4 regions of the Erwinia rhapontici genome follow, and region 4 is predicted to be linked to each of the others. Evidence: riboswitches for the same ligand, from Rfam matches in the RefSeq annotation. Region 4 holds a riboswitch; each other region holds the start of a gene.
What was found. Region 4 has a riboswitch for thiamine pyrophosphate ahead of thiM (hydroxyethylthiazole kinase). Riboswitches for the same ligand answer to the same signal wherever they lie in the genome.

Region 1 (4,025 bases), 1.4 Mb from region 4:
CTCAAAGAAAATCACTGAAATCATTAGCGTGATCAACGGTATTGCTTTCCAGACCAATATTCTGGCATTGAATGCCGCTGTCGAAGCCGCCAGGGCCGGTGAACAGGGGCGCGGTTTTGCCGTTGTTGCCGGTGAAGTCAGAACGCTGGCGCAGCGCAGCGCAGATGCGGCGAAAGAGATAGAGTCGCTGATCAACGAGTCGGTAGCACGTATTGGGACAGGGACTGAACTGGTGAACAAAGCCGGTGACAGCATGGGAGATATCGTCAACTCCGTGAGCCATGTCAGCCAGATTATCGATGAAATCTCTAGTGCCTCTCACGAACAGCGTCAGGGCATTGAACAGATAGGGAAAGCCGTGACCGAGATGGACTCGACCACACAGCAAAATGCGACCCTGGTTCAGGAATCGTCTGCCGCCGCTATTTCGCTAGAGCAGCAGGCAAAGAAACTGAGTGAGATGGTCGCTATCTTTAAGATCAACACCAGCCGGGTGCATGAAGGCGAGTTTGTTGTCGGATCCTCAAGCCATAACCCCCTTCCCCTCCGCGCACAAACGTCTAAAGCCCTTGAGGAAGAGTGGACCTCGTTTTAAACCGACTACGCCCCGGCGAGTGTGAATAAGATCATCGTTGTCAGGTTCCCCCGGATACCGGGAGAGCCTGACAGCACGTGCTACTCGCGCCAGCCGAGGCCCGGTGCCACATGCTTGAGGATCGCTTCGATAGTATGCGCGCAGTAGTCCACACCCAACTGGTTCGGCACCGTGAGTAACAGGGTATCGGCTTCGGCAATCGCTTCGTCCTGCGCCAGTTGTTTAATCAACTGGTCCGGTTCTGCGGCGTAGCTGCGGCCAAAGATGGCGCGGGTTTTCTCATCAAGATAGCCCACTTTGTCCCCTTCTTTGCCGCTGTTGCCAAAGTACGCACGGTCCATATCATTCACCAGCGCAAAGATACTGCGGCTCACCGAAACACGCGGGGTGCGCGTATGTCCGGCGGCTTTCCACGCTTCCCGGTAGGCGCGGATCTGTTGCGCCTGCTGGATATGGAAAGGCTCACCGGTTTCATCATCTTTCAGCGTTGAGCTTTGCAGGTTCATCCCCAGTTTCGCCGCCCAGACGGCGGTAGCATTGGAACCGGCCCCCCACCAGATACGGTCACGCAGCCCTTCCGAGAACGGCTCCACGCGCAGCATCCCTGGCGGGTTCGGGAACATCGGCTGCGGGTTTGGTTTGGCAAAGCCTTCGCCACGCAGCACATCCAGCAGCACTTCGGTGTGATGACGCGCCATATCCGACTCGTTTTCCCCTTCCGCAGGCTGATAGCCAAAATAGCGCCAACCGTCGATCACCTGCTCAGGAGAACCCCGGCTGATGCCCAGCTGCAAACGCTCACCGGAGATCAGGTCGGCAGAGCCGGCATCTTCTGCCATATACATCGGGTTCTCGTAACGCATATCGATCACCCCGGTGCCGATCTCAATACGGCGTGTTTTCGCGCCGACGGCGGCCAGCAGCGGGAACGGCGAGCTTAACTGGCGGGCAAAGTGATGCACGCGAAAATAAGCACCGTCCGCACCGAGTTCTTCAGCGGCGACCGCGAGATCAATCGACTGCAACAGCGCATCGGCCGCCGAACGGGTGCCGGACTGCGGCGAAGGGGTCCAGTGGCCGAACGACAGAAATCCAATACTTTTCATGGGGGTATCCTGTGGGGTGAAACAAATGACGATTGATTAGCAGTATATACCCAAAATAATTCGAGGTGCAGCCAACGCATCTGCGGCTCGAAGTATGACGGGTGGATTGTAATGAAAAATGAAATCCCGTATAAAAGAGCCCTCCGAGGGGTGTCCTGTATGGGCTGAGATGGCGTAACAAGCCGAACCCTTTGAACCTGATCTGGGTCATGCCAGCGAAGGGACGGGTTGGCAGTCACCTCTGCCCTGTTCACACCTCCGCGTGCCCGGATCTCCACTTAAATGAGGGGATTCAGTGTCTAAAACTATTCAGCCTGTTGATTTCAGCCAGGGTCTGTACGGACGTTTACGCCAGCAGGCCGGTAACGACTGGCAGGACTATGTGGCGCACCCGTTTATTCACCAACTCTCACGCGGCACGCTGCCCGAGAGCGCCTTTCGTCGTTATCTGACGCAGGACTATCTTTTTCTGATTCACTTTGCCCGTGCCTGGGCGCTGCTGGTCAGCAAACTGCGCACGCTGCCCGAAATGCGTGCGGCGACGGCGTCTCTGAACGCCATCGTCGCAGAGCTGCCGCTGCACGTTGGCTACTGCGAAAGCTGGGGGCTGAGCGAAGCGCAGATGATGCGCGAACCGGAAGCGGCGGAAACCATGAACTACACCCGCTATGTACTGGATATCGGTCACTCGGGTGATGCGCTGGATCTGCTGGTGGCGCTGCTGCCCTGTGTGGCGGGCTACGCCGAGATTGGCCTGCGCCTGTTGAACGCCCCGGAGACGGTTTTACAAGGCAGCCCTTATGCCTCCTGGATCCGCAACTATGGTGATGCAGACTATCTGAACGGCGTTCGTGCCGCCCTCGGTTTACTGGAAACGGTCGGTGAGCAGCGCGGGGCCGAAAGCCGCTTCACCGCCCTGTCTGAGATTTTCACCACCGCCACGCGCCTCGAGTCGGCATTCTGGCAGATGGGACTGAATGCGGTGCACCGGACATGAACCCACCCGGCATTGAGGTGCGCGATCTGACGCTGTGCTTCGGCCCGCGTCAGATTTTCGACCGTCTCAGTTTTACCCTCCCGCCGGGGCGATTTGTTGCCCTACTGGGGGCCAGCGGCAGCGGCAAGACCAGCCTGCTGAAGATCATCGCCGGGCTGGCGAAGCCCACCTCCGGCACCGTCTGCGGTAGCGATGGCCTGCCGTTGCCCGGGCGCATTGCTTACATGGGACAGAAAGATCTGCTCTATCCCTGGCTGTCGATCAGCGACAACATCACACTGGGTGCACGTCTGCGCGGCGAAAACGTGGATGCCGCCTGGGCTGCCCATCTGCTGGAACGCGTCGGACTGCACGGGCACGGCAACGATCTTCCTGCGGCGCTTTCCGGTGGCATGCGCCAGCGGGCGGCGATTGCCCGCACGCTGTATGAAAGACGCCCCGTTGTCCTGATGGATGAGCCGTTCTCCGCGCTGGATACGCTGACGCGGGCCAAAATCCAGACGCTGGCCGCTGAACTGCTGGCCGACCACACCGTATTGCTGATTACCCATGACCCGATGGAAGCCTGCCGTCTGAGTCACCACCTGCTGGTGTTGTCTGGTTATCCTGCCGGGATCGACGACACTCACACCATTGGTGGCCAGCCGCCCCGTGCGCCGGATGATGCCGATGTGCTGAAAAGCCAGGCCGAACTGTTACAGCAGTTGCTGAGGGCCGCAGAATGAGCGGAAAAATGGCCGCCAGCGCACGTGGCGTAATGATTTTTACCGGGCTGCTGCTGCTGTGGTGGCTGGCCACACTGAGTGATATTCCCGCCTTTTTACTGCCGTCGCCCGCCGCTGTTGCCCGCGCGCTGTGGGATGGCCGCGCTTTCCTCACGTATCACAGCCTGATAACGGCCTCAGAAGTCCTGATTGGGCTGGTGCTGGGCGTACTGCTGGGGTCGCTGCTGGCGATCGGCATGATCTTCTCTCCTCGCCTGCAACGCTGGCTGATGCCCGTGGTGCTGACCAGCCAGGCCATTCCGGTGTTTGCCCTCGCGCCGCTGCTGGTGCTGTGGTTTGGCTTTGGCATCAGCGCCAAAGTGGCGATGGCGGTGCTGGTGATCTTCTTCCCGGTGACCTCTGCTTTCTTTGACGGGCTGAGGCGGGTTAATCAGGACTATCTGGACCTTGCCCGCACCCTGGGTGCCTCACGCTGGGCGCAGCTGCGCCATGTCCGGCTGATGGCGGCGCTGCCTGCTTTTGGCTCCGGCCTGCGCATGGCGGCTGCCGTGGCACCGATTGGCGCCATTATCGGCGAATGGGTCGGTTCGGCCGAAGGGCTG
Region 2 (4,025 bases), on a different replicon from region 4:
GCGGCCGTGCATCGACTACGCAGTCCGGGTTACGTGCATTGAGTGCACGCTGCGCGCAGTCGACTTTACGCTTCCCGCAGTCCTGCATACTGTACAGCGTCTGGCGGTGCAGGTTGTGCTCCTCTACCCGGTCCCCGTCATACACCCTGATGTAGCCCACCCCGGCCCCGGCCAGCAGTGGCAGCAGTGTGGCACCCAGCCCGCCAGCACCGATCACCAGCACGCGGGCTTGCAGCAGGGCCTGTTGCCCTGCCTCGCCGATCTCAGGCAGCATGGTTTGTCGTTGATATCGGTCCATCCGTTATGGCTCCCGTGAGAGAAATTGCGCCATACCAAAAATCGGCGTGGAGGCGCTGGCCATATCACGGCGCTCTACCAGGCCGGCATGACAGGCATCGTGACCGGCGTGGATAGCGGCAGAAAACGCCCCGGCCATGCGTACCGGATCCTGTGCTTTGGCCACGGCCGTATTCAGCAGGATACCGTCAAAGCCCATTTCCATTGCCTGTGCAGCCTGGCTGGGTGCGCCGATCCCGGCATCGATAATCAGTGGAATGCCTTTAAACCAGGCACGCATTGAACGCAGCCCCTCAATGTTGCGTAACCCCTGGCCGGAGCCAATCGGCGCGCCCCACGGCATCAGCAGCTCACAGCCCGCTTCAATCAGCTTTTCGCCGAGGATCAGATCTTCCGTGGTATAGGGAAACACCTGGAATCCCTCAGCGCACAGGATGCGGGCGGCTTCCACCAGGGCAAAGGGGTCGGGTTGCAGCGTATCAGCGTGACCAATCACCTCCAGTTTTATCCAGCGGGTATTAAAGACTTCGCGCGCCATATGCGCCGTGGTCACCGCCTCTTTTACACTATGACATCCTGCGGTATTGGGCAGCACCCGCTTGTTCAGCCCGGTTAGCAGGTCGCGAAATGCCGCACCCTGCCGCCCTTCACGGCGCAGACTGACGGTAATGATTTCGCTGCCGGAGGCCTCAATCGCCTGTTGCAGGATCGCCGGAGAGGGATACCCGGCAGTGCCGAGCAAAAAACGTGACTGCGGAATAAAATCGTAAAACATGTTTTACCCTCCCTGCATCGGTGATAACACTTCAAGCTCACAGCCTGCGGTCAGTGGCTGTGTTTCATAGCGCGAGCGTGGGACGAACTCGCCGTTAAGGGCGCTGGCCACGCAGCCCGCATCCATCTGCTGTTCACGCAAAAGTTCCGCCAGCGTGCGGGCGGTGGTGTCGATCGGGAGGCCGTTAAGCTGGATTTTCATATCAGGTTTTCCTGCTGCAGTTGCAGCATCAGTTTTTCCGCCATGACTGGCGCGAGAAGAAAGCCGTGGCGATACATGCCGTTCAGGGACCAGACGCCGTTCTGGTAGCGAATGGCGGGGATATTATTGTGATAAGCGGGGCGCAACCCGGTGCCGCTTTCCAGTATCCGCGCTTCAGCCAGCGCAGGGTGGATAGCCCAGGCGGCGCTGAGCAGTTCCATCATGGCGCGTGCGCTGATCGGGCTGTTATCGTCGCTTTCCACCATCGTTGCACCCAGCATAAAGCGCCCTCCGGCACGCGGCACCAGATAGCAGGGAAAACGGGGATGCAGCAGGCGGATGGGGCGTGAGAACTGCACCTCTTCACTGTGCAGGATCAGCATCTCCCCGCGTACGGCGCGTAGCTCAGGCAGATCAGGGGCTGCATGAATCCCCCGGCAGTCAATGACTGTCCCGCCGGGATTGCCCGTATGAAAAGGAATACCCCTGCGTTGCAGGGTCGCCCGTAGCTGGTGCAGCGCACTGCGTGGATCAAGGTGTGCTTCCCCGGCAAAGAACAGCCCACGGGCAAAACGCCCTTCCAGCGCGGGTTCCAGCGATGCCGGCTCTACCCACTGATGCGCCCGCGTCAGGCGGGCAAAACGGCTGAGTTCGGGGGTATCACGTGCGGGTGCCACCACCAGAGTGCCTTGATGTTCCACTCCCTGAATGCGGGCCGACCACCAGGGCGCGGAACGCTGACCCAGTGCGATCACCTCTTCGGGGGCACTTTCACCTTCGCACCAGGGGGCGAGCATACCGCCCGCCCAGTGCGATGCGGCACAGTGCTGCTCTGCGGTGATCACTTCAACGGATTCACCCCGTTCAGCAAGTAACGTGGCAACACAAAGCCCGGCGACGCCATCACCGATCACCGACCAGCGGCTCATGATGTGCGGTTTCCGGTACAAATAAAGGGGGGAATAAATGGTTTCACGTTAGCCTCTCAATCGATGCGGAGACCCGTGATACAGAGTAAGGAAAAGACGGGGACGATCAGAAGCCAGCCCACGTGGCAGGTACCCTGGCTGATACGCCATCGGGTACGCGTCTTCCTACGCCAGTATCAACTGGGTCAGGTTCTAAGGGTCGCTAAGCCGCGAAAAATCGCTCATTAGCCTCTCAGTCTCTCTGGCGAGACTCCCCTGACAGGGACTAGTTGTATTTTACCGGGTGACAATCGTCAAGTGACATGAGGTTTTCGTACGGAAAAAATGGGACAGAATGAGACGATGAAGTTTTTTTTAATTGAATGCTCAATCAATAAAACCTATCATTCCTGTTGTTGTTTACACAAAATTTACTTTCAGGGGGCGACGTAGATCAAAAACACTAACGATTAATCAATATATTACACCTGATAATCACCCTGATGGTTCTCCCAGTGTAATTAGCGGATATACGGCGGATGTTACCCAGTATGCGCTAATGCGCGCTTCGCAGAGCGGACTTCAGGTTATTTTCTTGAGCATTTTTTGCGGAGACATTATGCCGACGACTGAAATACCAGGAAAACCTCAAAAAGATCGTATTAATCCCGTGGTTTTCTATACCTCAGCAGCGCTTATCCTGCTGTTCTCCTTTACCACTATCCTGTTCACTGATTTTTCCGACCGCTGGATTAATCGCACCCTCGACTGGGTATCCAATACCTTCGGCTGGTACTACCTGCTGGCAGCCACGCTGTACATCGTATTCGTCATTTTCATGGCCTGCTCACGCTTTGGCTCCATCAAGCTCGGTCCCGAACAGTCGAAACCTGAATTCAGCCTGATGAGCTGGGCGGCCATGCTGTTCGCTGCGGGTATCGGTATCGACCTGATGTTCTTCTCGGTGGCGGAACCGGTCACCCAGTATATGATGCCACCGGAAGGCCAGGGCCAGACGATGGAAGCGGCGCGTCAGGCGATGGTCTGGACGTTGTTCCACTACGGTCTGACTGGCTGGTCCATGTATGCCCTGATGGGCATCGCCCTCGGCTACTTCAGCTACCGTTATGGCCTGCCGCTCACTATCCGTTCGGCGCTCTACCCTATTTTTGGTAAGCGCATTAACGGGCCCATTGGTCATACCGTGGATATCGCTGCCGTGCTGGGGACCATCTTTGGTATTGCCACCACGCTCGGTATTGGCGTGGTACAGCTTAACTACGGGCTCAAGGTGTTGTTTGACGTACCGGAAGGGCTGACAGCGCAGGCCGGGCTGATTGTCCTGTCGGTGATCATGGCCACCATCTCTGTGACCTCCGGGGTGAATAAAGGCATTCGCTTCCTGTCGGAACTCAACGTGTTACTGGCCTTTGGGCTGATCCTGTTCGTGTTGTTCGTTGGCGATACCAGCTTCCTGCTGAACGCGCTGGTGCTCAACGTCGGGGATTATATCAACCGCTTTATGGGCATGACGCTGAACAGTTTCGCCTTTGACCGTCCAACCGAGTGGATGAACAACTGGACGCTGTTCTTCTGGGCCTGGTGGGTTGCCTGGTCGCCGTTTGTCGGTCTGTTCCTCGCACGTATCTCCCGTGGACGTACCATTCGTCAGTTTGTGGTGGGAACGCTGACCATTCCGTTTATCTTCACCCTGCTGTGGTTGTCGATCTTCGGTAACAGCGCGCTGTATGAGATCATTCACGGCAATATGGCTTTTGCTGAAGAGACCATGGCGCATCCGGAGCGGGGTTTCTACAGTCTGCTGGCGCAGTATCCTGGTTTTA
Region 3 (4,025 bases), 920 kb from region 4:
TGGCGTTACAGCAACAACGGGCAGAGGACTTACTGGAACAGGACCGCATCGACCAACTGGTGCAACTGGTGGGGGATAAAAACCGCGTACGTCAGATGCTGCTCTCCCATTTAGGCCGCAGTTTCCGCCAGGGTAAACATATTCTGCGCGTGCTCTACTACCGTCCGTTACTGAATCTGCTGCCCGGGACGCCGCTGCGCCGCTCGGAAACGCATCTTGCGCGGCAAATCTTCAACGGGCTGGCACGGATAAATGAGGAAAACGGGGAAATCGAACCGGATATTGCCCATCACTGGCAACAGATCGCCCCGCTGCACTGGCGCTTCTTTCTGCGCCCGGCCATCCACTTCCATCATGGCCGTGAACTGGAGGTTGAGGACGTCATTGCCACGCTCGTACGCTTAAAAGAGCAACCGCTGTTCAGCCACCTCGAACGTATTGAATGCCACACCCCCTGGACGCTGGATATCCATCTCAGCCAGCAGGATAACTGGCTGCCCTGGCTGCTGGGCAGCGTCAGCGCCATGATCCTGCCGAAAGAGTGGCCGCATATGCGTAATTTTGCCCGTCAGCCGGTGGGCACCGGCGCCTACGAGGTGGAACGCAACCAGCACAGCCAGCTGCGCATTGCCGCCTTTGATGATTACTTTGGTTATCGCGCATTGATTGATGAGGTCAATATCTGGGTGCTGCCGGAGATAAGCGACGAACTGGTTTACTCCGGTGTCAAACTGCAAAGCGAAAGCACCGATGAAAAATCCGAAGAGAGCCGACTGGAAGAGGGCTGCTATTTCCTGATGTTTGATCAGCGTTCTGAGCATGGACGTAACGAACAGCTGCGCCGCTGGATCAGCACCATTTTCAACCCTATCGCCCTGCTGAACCACAGCGGCATTGCCTACCAGCGCTACTGGTTCCCGGCCTACGGCCTGCTGCCACGCTGGCATCATCGCCGCGATATGGCCATTGCTGAGAAACCCGCCGGGCTGACGTCGCTGACCATCACCTGGTACAGCGATCATATTGAACACCAGGGCATTGCCAACGCGCTCGGACCGATCCTTGCCGCACACGGCGTTGAGCTGATCACTCAGGAAATTGATTATGAAAGCTGGTATCGCGGCGAGGCTAAAAGCGATATCTGGCTGGGCAGCGCCAACTTTACCCTGCCGCTGGAGTTCTCTCTGTTTGCCCTGCTGTATGAGATCCCGCTGATGCACCACTGTGTGCCGACTGACTGGGAAAGCGATGCCCGACTCTGGCGCGAGCAGAAACTCTCGCTGGCCGACTGGAGCAAGCAGTTGATCGACAGCAACTTCCTCCATCCGCTGTTCCACCACTGGCTCCTGCTGCATGGACAGCGCAGTATGCGCGGTGTACGCATGAACACGCTGGGCTGGTTCGACTTTAAATCTGCCTGGTTCGCTCCCCCCGAATCATGACGCTTTCGTAACAAAGACGAAACCACTAGAATGAGCCGTTCTCAACGGGGTGCGAAAACATCAGCTGACGCCGGATCACTGCACGACGCCGAATCAATGCCTGCGCAGCACGTTTTCGCTGAGATAAAACCCGTCGAACCTGACCCGGATCATACCGGCGTAGGGATTTGAGAGTGTCACTGACTCAGATCCTTTGCGCATACCTTTAAGGAACGCAAAGTGTTGAAAAAATATTTAGCTCTGCTGGTGCTGTTTTCCCTGCCTGCCCTCGCGGCCAAAGAAACCCTGACGGTTTACACCTACGACTCCTTCTCTGCCGAATGGGGACCGGGGCCTGCCATCAAGAAAGCCTTTGAAGCACAGTGTCACTGTGAACTGACATTCGTGGCCCTTGAAGATGGCGTCTCGCTGTTAAACCGGCTGCGCATGGAAGGCAAAAACAGTAAAGCAGATGTGGTGCTGGGCCTGGATAACAACCTGCTGGATGCCGCAGAAAAAACCGGGCTGTTCGCCGCCTCAAACACCGATACGTCCCACAGTACCGTCCCCGGCGGCTGGAAGAACACGACGTTTGTCCCTTATGACTACGGCTGGTTTGCTTTTGTCTATGACAAAACCAAGCTACAGAACCCGCCGAAAAGCCTGAAAGAATTGGTCGAGAGCGATCGTCCCCTGAAGGTGATCTACGAAGATCCGCGCACCAGCACCCCGGGCCTTGGCCTGCTGTTGTGGATGCAGCAGGTGTTTGGCGATAAAAGCCCGGAAGCCTGGCAGAAGCTGGCAAAGAAAACGGTGACCGTCACTAAAGGCTGGAGCGAGGCGTATGGCCTGTTCCTCAAGGGCGAAAGCGATATGGTGCTCAGCTACACCACCTCTCCCGCTTATCATCTGATTGAAGAGAAGAAAGATCAGTACGCCGCCGCCAACTTCAGCGAAGGGCACTATTTACAGGTGGAAGTCGCCGGTCAGTTGAAGTCCAGCAAGCAACCGAAGCTGGCGCAGCAGTTTATGCAGTTTGTGATGACTCCAGCGTTCCAGGACACCATCGCCACCGGCAACTGGATGTACCCGGCAATCAGCACGACGCTACCGGCGGGCTTCAATACCCTGACCGTCCCCACGACCTCACTGCAATACAGCCCACAGGACGTGGCAACACAGCGCAGCAACTGGATTAGTGCATGGCAACGCGCCGTCAGCCGCTAATTCCCGGCTGGTTAGTGCCCGGCGTGCTGGCTGCGATGCTGCTGGTCAGCGTGGCCTCGTTAGCGTTTTTTGCCCTTTGGCAGAATGCGCCCACCACCGACTGGCGCGGCCTCTGGCAGGATAGCTATCTGTGGCACGTGCTGCGCTTCTCCTTCTGGCAGGCACTGCTGTCCGCGCTGCTCTCGGTGTTGCCCGCCATTCCTCTGGCCCGGGCCCTTTACCGCCGCCGCTTCCCTGGCCGCAGCACGCTGCTGCGGCTGTGTGCCATGACGCTGGTGTTACCGGTACTGGTGGCGGTATTTGGTATTCTCAGCGTATATGGTCGCAGCGGCTGGCTGGCGCAGCTGTGCGCCCTGCTTGGCGTTGACTACACCTTCTCGCCTTACGGCCTGCAAGGTATCCTGCTGGCCCACGTCTTTTTCAACCTGCCACTGGCCACCCGCCTGCTGCTGCAGGCACTGCAGCAGATCCCCGGCGAACAGCGGCAGATCGCTGCACAGCTAGGCCTGAGTGGCTGGGCACATTTTCGTATTGTCGAATGGCCATGGCTACGGCGCCAGATCCTGCCCGCCGCAGCGCTGATCTTTATGCTGTGCTTTGCCAGCTTTGCCACCGTACTGTCGCTGGGCGGCGGTCCGCAGGCGACCACCATTGAGCTGGCGATCTTCCAGGCATTGAGTTTCGACTACGATCCCGGGCGCGCAGCCCTGCTGGCGCTGTTACAGATGCTGTGCTGCCTGGGGCTGGTTATGCTAAGCCAGCGTCTGAGTAAAGCGATCCCAGCGGGCAGCGACAGCCTGGGCGGCTGGCGCAATCCGCAGGACAGCTGCCGTGCTCGCATACTGGATTTGTTGCTGATCGCCGCCGTATTACTGCTGATCCTGCCACCGCTGCTGGCCGTGGTGATCGACGGGTTGAATCAGGGGTTCAGCACGGTACTGCATCAGTCTGCGCTGTGGCAGGCAATGTTAACCTCTGTGCGCATTGCACTGGGAGCGGGAATACTCAGCGTGGTTCTGACGATGATGCTGCTGTGGAGCAGTCGTGAGCTGCGCCTGCGTCAGCGCCCGTTATGGGGACAAACGCTGGAAATGAGCGGTATGCTGATCCTCGCGATGCCTGGGATTGTGCTGGCAACCGGCTTTTTCCTGTTGCTCAACCAGACCATCGGGCTGCCCGAGTCAGCGGAAGGGATGGTGATCGCTACCAACGCACTGATGGCCGTTCCCTACGCGATGAAAGTGCTGGAAAACCCGCTGCGCGATATTGCCGGGCGCTATAGCCTGCTGTGTCTGTCGCTGGATATTCGTGGCTGGAACCGCCTGCGGCTGATTGAACTGCGCGCGCTGAAACGCCCACTGGCACAGGCGCTGGCCT
Region 4 (4,025 bases):
GCAGCAAAAGAGGCGCCCGCCGAATGCTCGACGCCCTGGTCTACGGGGAGGATAGAGAGGTAACCTGTCCCGGCTAAACGTCCGGTGTTGTACAGTGTTTGCATATTGCGTAAAACTGCCGGGGGACGATTGTTATCGACCATCACCCGATCCACATAATCCGCCCCTGGAAGATAGAGGTTGTCCGCTGGAATAGTCATGCAGCGATGTTGCAAAAGAGAATCCGCTTCTTTGCCCAATAACTGTACGATGTCCGTCATGATAACTCCTGTTAAAATGTGTGAGGGCCATTTTGATGGCCCGCGGGTCAGTTTTCCTGACCCCAACAGGGTGGACCCAAAACTGTTATTAAGGCAAATTGCTGACTCCATTTTTCAGAACGATCCGCACAAAAAAACGCGGACCATCGTGGTCACCACCACTGATGAAAATGATGCACCGGGCCATGCCCGTGGCCGACCTCCAGCGAGTCTGCCTGCTCAAGCGCCCCCTGCAACCAGTATTTAGCCGCCTGAACCGTGGCAGCCCAATCATCGTGTCGCGGACGCAGTGCCGCCAGCGCCGCCGACAGCGAACAGCCCGTACCGTGCGTATTGCGCGTCATAATGCGAGGCGCGGTAAACCGCTGTTCAAGTTGGTGGGTAAACAGCCAGTCCGGGCTTTCCGATTCGCTAAGATGGCCGCCCTTCATCAGTACCGCCTGACAGCCCAGCGCCAGCAGCGCCCTGCCCTGTTCACGCATCTCGGCCTCATCGCGTGCCGGATCGCAGGCCAGCAGCGCGGCGGCTTCTGGCAGATTGGGCGTAATCAGGGAGACCTGCGGTAACAGACGCTCGCGTAAGGTGGCAACCGCCTCAGCAGAGAGCAGCGGATCGCCGCTTTTTGCCAGCATCACCGTATCCAGTACCACCCAGGGCACCGGGGTCTCTTTCAGCCGTTCGGCAACCACCTCAACGATGGCGCTTTCTGCCAGCATACCGATTTTTATCGTGTCGATACGCACATCCGACAGGACCGAATCCAGCTGCGCGCCCACGAATGCCGGGTCAATGCGATAGACCGACTGCACGCCCGTGGTGTTCTGCGCCACCAGCGCGGTGATCACGCTGGTGCCATAGGCGCCCAGTGCAGAGAAAGCTTTCAGATCGGCCTGGATCCCGGCGCCACCGCTCGGGTCAGTTCCGGCAATGGTCATGGCGTTAATCCGTTTCATACCAGTGCCTCCGGGTTCAGTTGATACAGTGCATCGAGGAACGCGGGGATAAAGCTGCCCGGCCCCTGCGCCGCTGCCGCTGCTCGCTCTCCCGCCAGCGCCACCACGTGGCAGGCGCTGGCGACATGCACCAGACGATCGCCGGGCAGCGCGGTAAATCCGGCGACCACGGCGGACAACGCACAGCCGGTGCCGACCACGCGCGTCATCAGTGGGGAACCGCCGCTGACGCTGAGGGTGCGCACACCGTCGGTGACAAAATCCACTTCTCCGGTAACCGCCACCACCGCCCCCGTTTCCGTCGCCAGCACAACGGCTGCCTGTAATGCCGCCGTTGACGCATGCTGAGTATCTACGCCCCGTCCGCTGACCGCCTGTTTTGCCAGTGCCATAATTTCCGAAGCATTGCCGCGGATCGCAGCGGGCTTGAGTAACAGGAGTTGGTGACAGAAAGTGGTACGGAAATCCAGCGCCCCTACCGCCACCGGATCTAATGTCCAGTGTCGTCCGGCAGCGCTGGCCGCATGGATCGCTGCCCGCATCGCTTCACTGCGGGAATGGGTCAGCGTACCAACGTTTACCAGCAGGGCATCAGCAATGGCGCTGAACTGCGCGGCTTCGTCCTGATCGATCACCATCGCCGGGGAAGCCCTCAGCGCCAGCAGCACGTTGGCGGTAAAGGTTTGCACCACATCATTGGTCATACAGTGAATCAGGGGAGATTGCTGTTGAAACAGCGTCAGGGAATGGGCCACATCGGCGTGGCTCAGGCGTTCAGGTTGGATCATATATGCTCCCAACCGGCGATCAAGAAGGCGATGCCGGTCGGGCATCTGACTTCCCTACGCTGGCATTATCCAGATCAGGTGGTACGGGTATTTCTCAGCCTTCACGAAGAAGGGCACCCCGAGTCATTTAAATAGTAAAATCAATGTGTTGTAATTACCATTGCGATAATCACCCTTCAGAATCATGCCAGTTAGATGGCAGAGAAACAAGCTTTTACGTCTCCCGCCGCCCGGGCTGGAGGTTATTCAGGCTTGTCACTCACCGCCACAGCCTCGCTGTCCGCTTTTGGCAATGTTGACAAAATCTCCGCAAGGTCTGCCTGAGCATTCTCTCCGGCGATCATTTTTTTACTAAAGCTACATTTCCTGTCAACACCAGCAGAGTGGATATGCAGTTTGAAGACATTTTTATTTTCTTTGATTAACGTGACATCGGTTAGCGGGATCAGACAGGTTTCAGCATACAGCGCCGGGGTCAGGATCAATTTATCGCCTGACACCCCAATCATCACGCGTTGCTTTAAACGCATCGCATTTGAGATAAAAATGATCCCGGTACAGACTAATAATCCGCCAACGCTCACACCATCGGCCAGAATAAACAATCCGATAGCAAGGGAAATCCCGCCCTGCACATAGAACATCGATGTTTTAAAAATCAAAGCCCGTGAAGGTGTGTTTTTTTCATTGGGTGAAAATACTTCCAGGCCCTTGTTGCAATGCTTTTCATAGCTAAACATATAACCGGCGAGGAAAACCATACTTAATGGCAGGATAATAAGCGAGCCAATGATAGCCAGCGCCAGTCCCCACTTTGGGCTTTTGAATAAAAGGGGCAAACTGATGATCTGCAATAAAATAGAAACTAAAAATGGGATGGAGAAGTACTGTAAAAAAGCAATCGCATTGCGTGCAAAAATAGTTAACTCACCATCCTCTATCTGGGTAGTGAGATAGACTGCCGCGCCGAGATAGCAGATATTCAGCGCGAGACCTGCCCAGACCAGTTTACTGATGCCTTTCATTCTTAACTCCATTTTATAATTTATTTCGGCCAGCACATTCTGAACGTCAACCTGACCGATTTTGATTTAAATCCCAGATTGCTTTATTAAAAGCAAATACACATTTTATGTAGAAATGATAATACACCTTCACTTTTTCAGGCCGCATTCTAGCTAACGATAAGAATAGTCTCAACAAAAAATCGGTTCGATAGAATCATAACTCCCCGTCAACCGCTATTCAGCGACACGGTATAAAAACCCGATTACGGGACGGTTTTCCGTCCCCATCCTCCCTTTATCCCTGCTCTGCCACCAGCAGTGCCAGGGTGTCGGGTTCCAGCGCTTTAAAGATATGCTCACGATCGGCGGGATAGCAGATGTAATCGCCTGGCGCTAGCTCTTCCGGGGCATCCTTAAGCCCGACCAGCGCCCGCCCCTGGGTGACGATAATGTGCTCAACCGATCCAACAGGATGCGGCTGTGACAGACGGTCAGCACCCGGCTGGGTCATTAACAGATAGATATCGCGCCGCGCACCCGGTGGGCAGCTGGCCAGCAAAATGGCCTGATAGTTCGCTTCTCCGGCCACCACTTTCGCCCCTTCGCCACGCCGGATGATCTGGGTTTTGTTGCCTTCAGGTTCCAGCAGTTTGGCAAAGGGAATATTCAGTGCCACACACAGCGCCCACAGCGTCTCCAGGCTGGGGTTACCGTTGCCCGCCTCCAGCTGCGACAGCGTCGACTTTGCAATTCCCGCCCTTCGGGCCACTTCGGCGAGTGAAAGCCCGGCCTGTGTGCGTTCCCGAATCAAACTTTCCGCAATTACCGCTATGGGCTGTGTCATCTTTCGCCTTATCGTTCGCCAAAATGAACGAAACGTTCGTGTTGATCTTAGAAGCACCTGCGTTCATTATAATGACAACTTCGTTCGTTATGGAAAACAAATAATGTTCAGTCGGCATTTTTCATCACTCAGCCCGGACACGCGTAAAGCGATTTATCTGATCTGCCTGGCGG

Region 1: linked by a shared signal. The riboswitch ahead of LJN55_RS08925 (TenA family protein) and the one ahead of thiM (hydroxyethylthiazole kinase) in region 4 are both predicted to bind thiamine pyrophosphate.
Region 2: linked by a shared signal. The riboswitch ahead of LJN55_RS23870 (FAD-dependent oxidoreductase) and the one ahead of thiM (hydroxyethylthiazole kinase) in region 4 are both predicted to bind thiamine pyrophosphate.
Region 3: linked by a shared signal. The riboswitch ahead of thiB (thiamine ABC transporter substrate binding subunit) and the one ahead of thiM (hydroxyethylthiazole kinase) in region 4 are both predicted to bind thiamine pyrophosphate.

What each region holds. Positions count from the first base shown of each region.
Region 1 covers NZ_CP085627.1:1,861,132-1,865,156, reverse strand. Annotated here, with positions in the region: gene LJN55_RS08935 (methyl-accepting chemotaxis protein) at 1-595, shown strand, start outside; gene LJN55_RS08930 (LLM class flavin-dependent oxidoreductase) at 676-1,701, opposite strand; TPP riboswitch at 1,838-1,942, shown strand; gene LJN55_RS08925 (TenA family protein) at 2,009-2,698, shown strand; gene LJN55_RS08920 (ABC transporter ATP-binding protein) at 2,695-3,423, shown strand; gene LJN55_RS08915 (ABC transporter permease) at 3,420-4,025, shown strand, end outside.
Region 2 covers NZ_CP085628.1:102,457-106,481, reverse strand. Annotated here, with positions in the region: gene LJN55_RS23885 (HesA/MoeB/ThiF family protein) at 1-298, opposite strand, end outside; gene LJN55_RS23880 (thiazole synthase) at 302-1,072, opposite strand; gene thiS (sulfur carrier protein ThiS) at 1,076-1,273, opposite strand; gene LJN55_RS23870 (FAD-dependent oxidoreductase) at 1,270-2,202, opposite strand; TPP riboswitch at 2,348-2,469, opposite strand; gene LJN55_RS23865 (choline transporter) at 2,801-4,025, shown strand, end outside.
Region 3 covers NZ_CP085627.1:4,220,915-4,224,939, forward strand. Annotated here, with positions in the region: gene sgrR (HTH-type transcriptional regulator SgrR) at 1-1,442, shown strand, start outside; TPP riboswitch at 1,478-1,626, shown strand; gene thiB (thiamine ABC transporter substrate binding subunit) at 1,662-2,648, shown strand; gene thiP (thiamine/thiamine pyrophosphate ABC transporter permease ThiP) at 2,624-4,025, shown strand, end outside.
Region 4 covers NZ_CP085627.1:3,298,713-3,302,737, forward strand. Annotated here, with positions in the region: gene fbaB (class I fructose-bisphosphate aldolase) at 1-260, opposite strand, end outside; gene thiD (bifunctional hydroxymethylpyrimidine kinase/phosphomethylpyrimidine kinase) at 413-1,213, opposite strand; gene thiM (hydroxyethylthiazole kinase) at 1,210-2,001, opposite strand; TPP riboswitch at 2,036-2,132, opposite strand; gene LJN55_RS15390 (hypothetical protein) at 2,244-3,026, opposite strand; gene LJN55_RS15395 (helix-turn-helix domain-containing protein) at 3,304-3,852, opposite strand; gene LJN55_RS15400 (AzlC family ABC transporter permease) at 3,956-4,025, shown strand, end outside.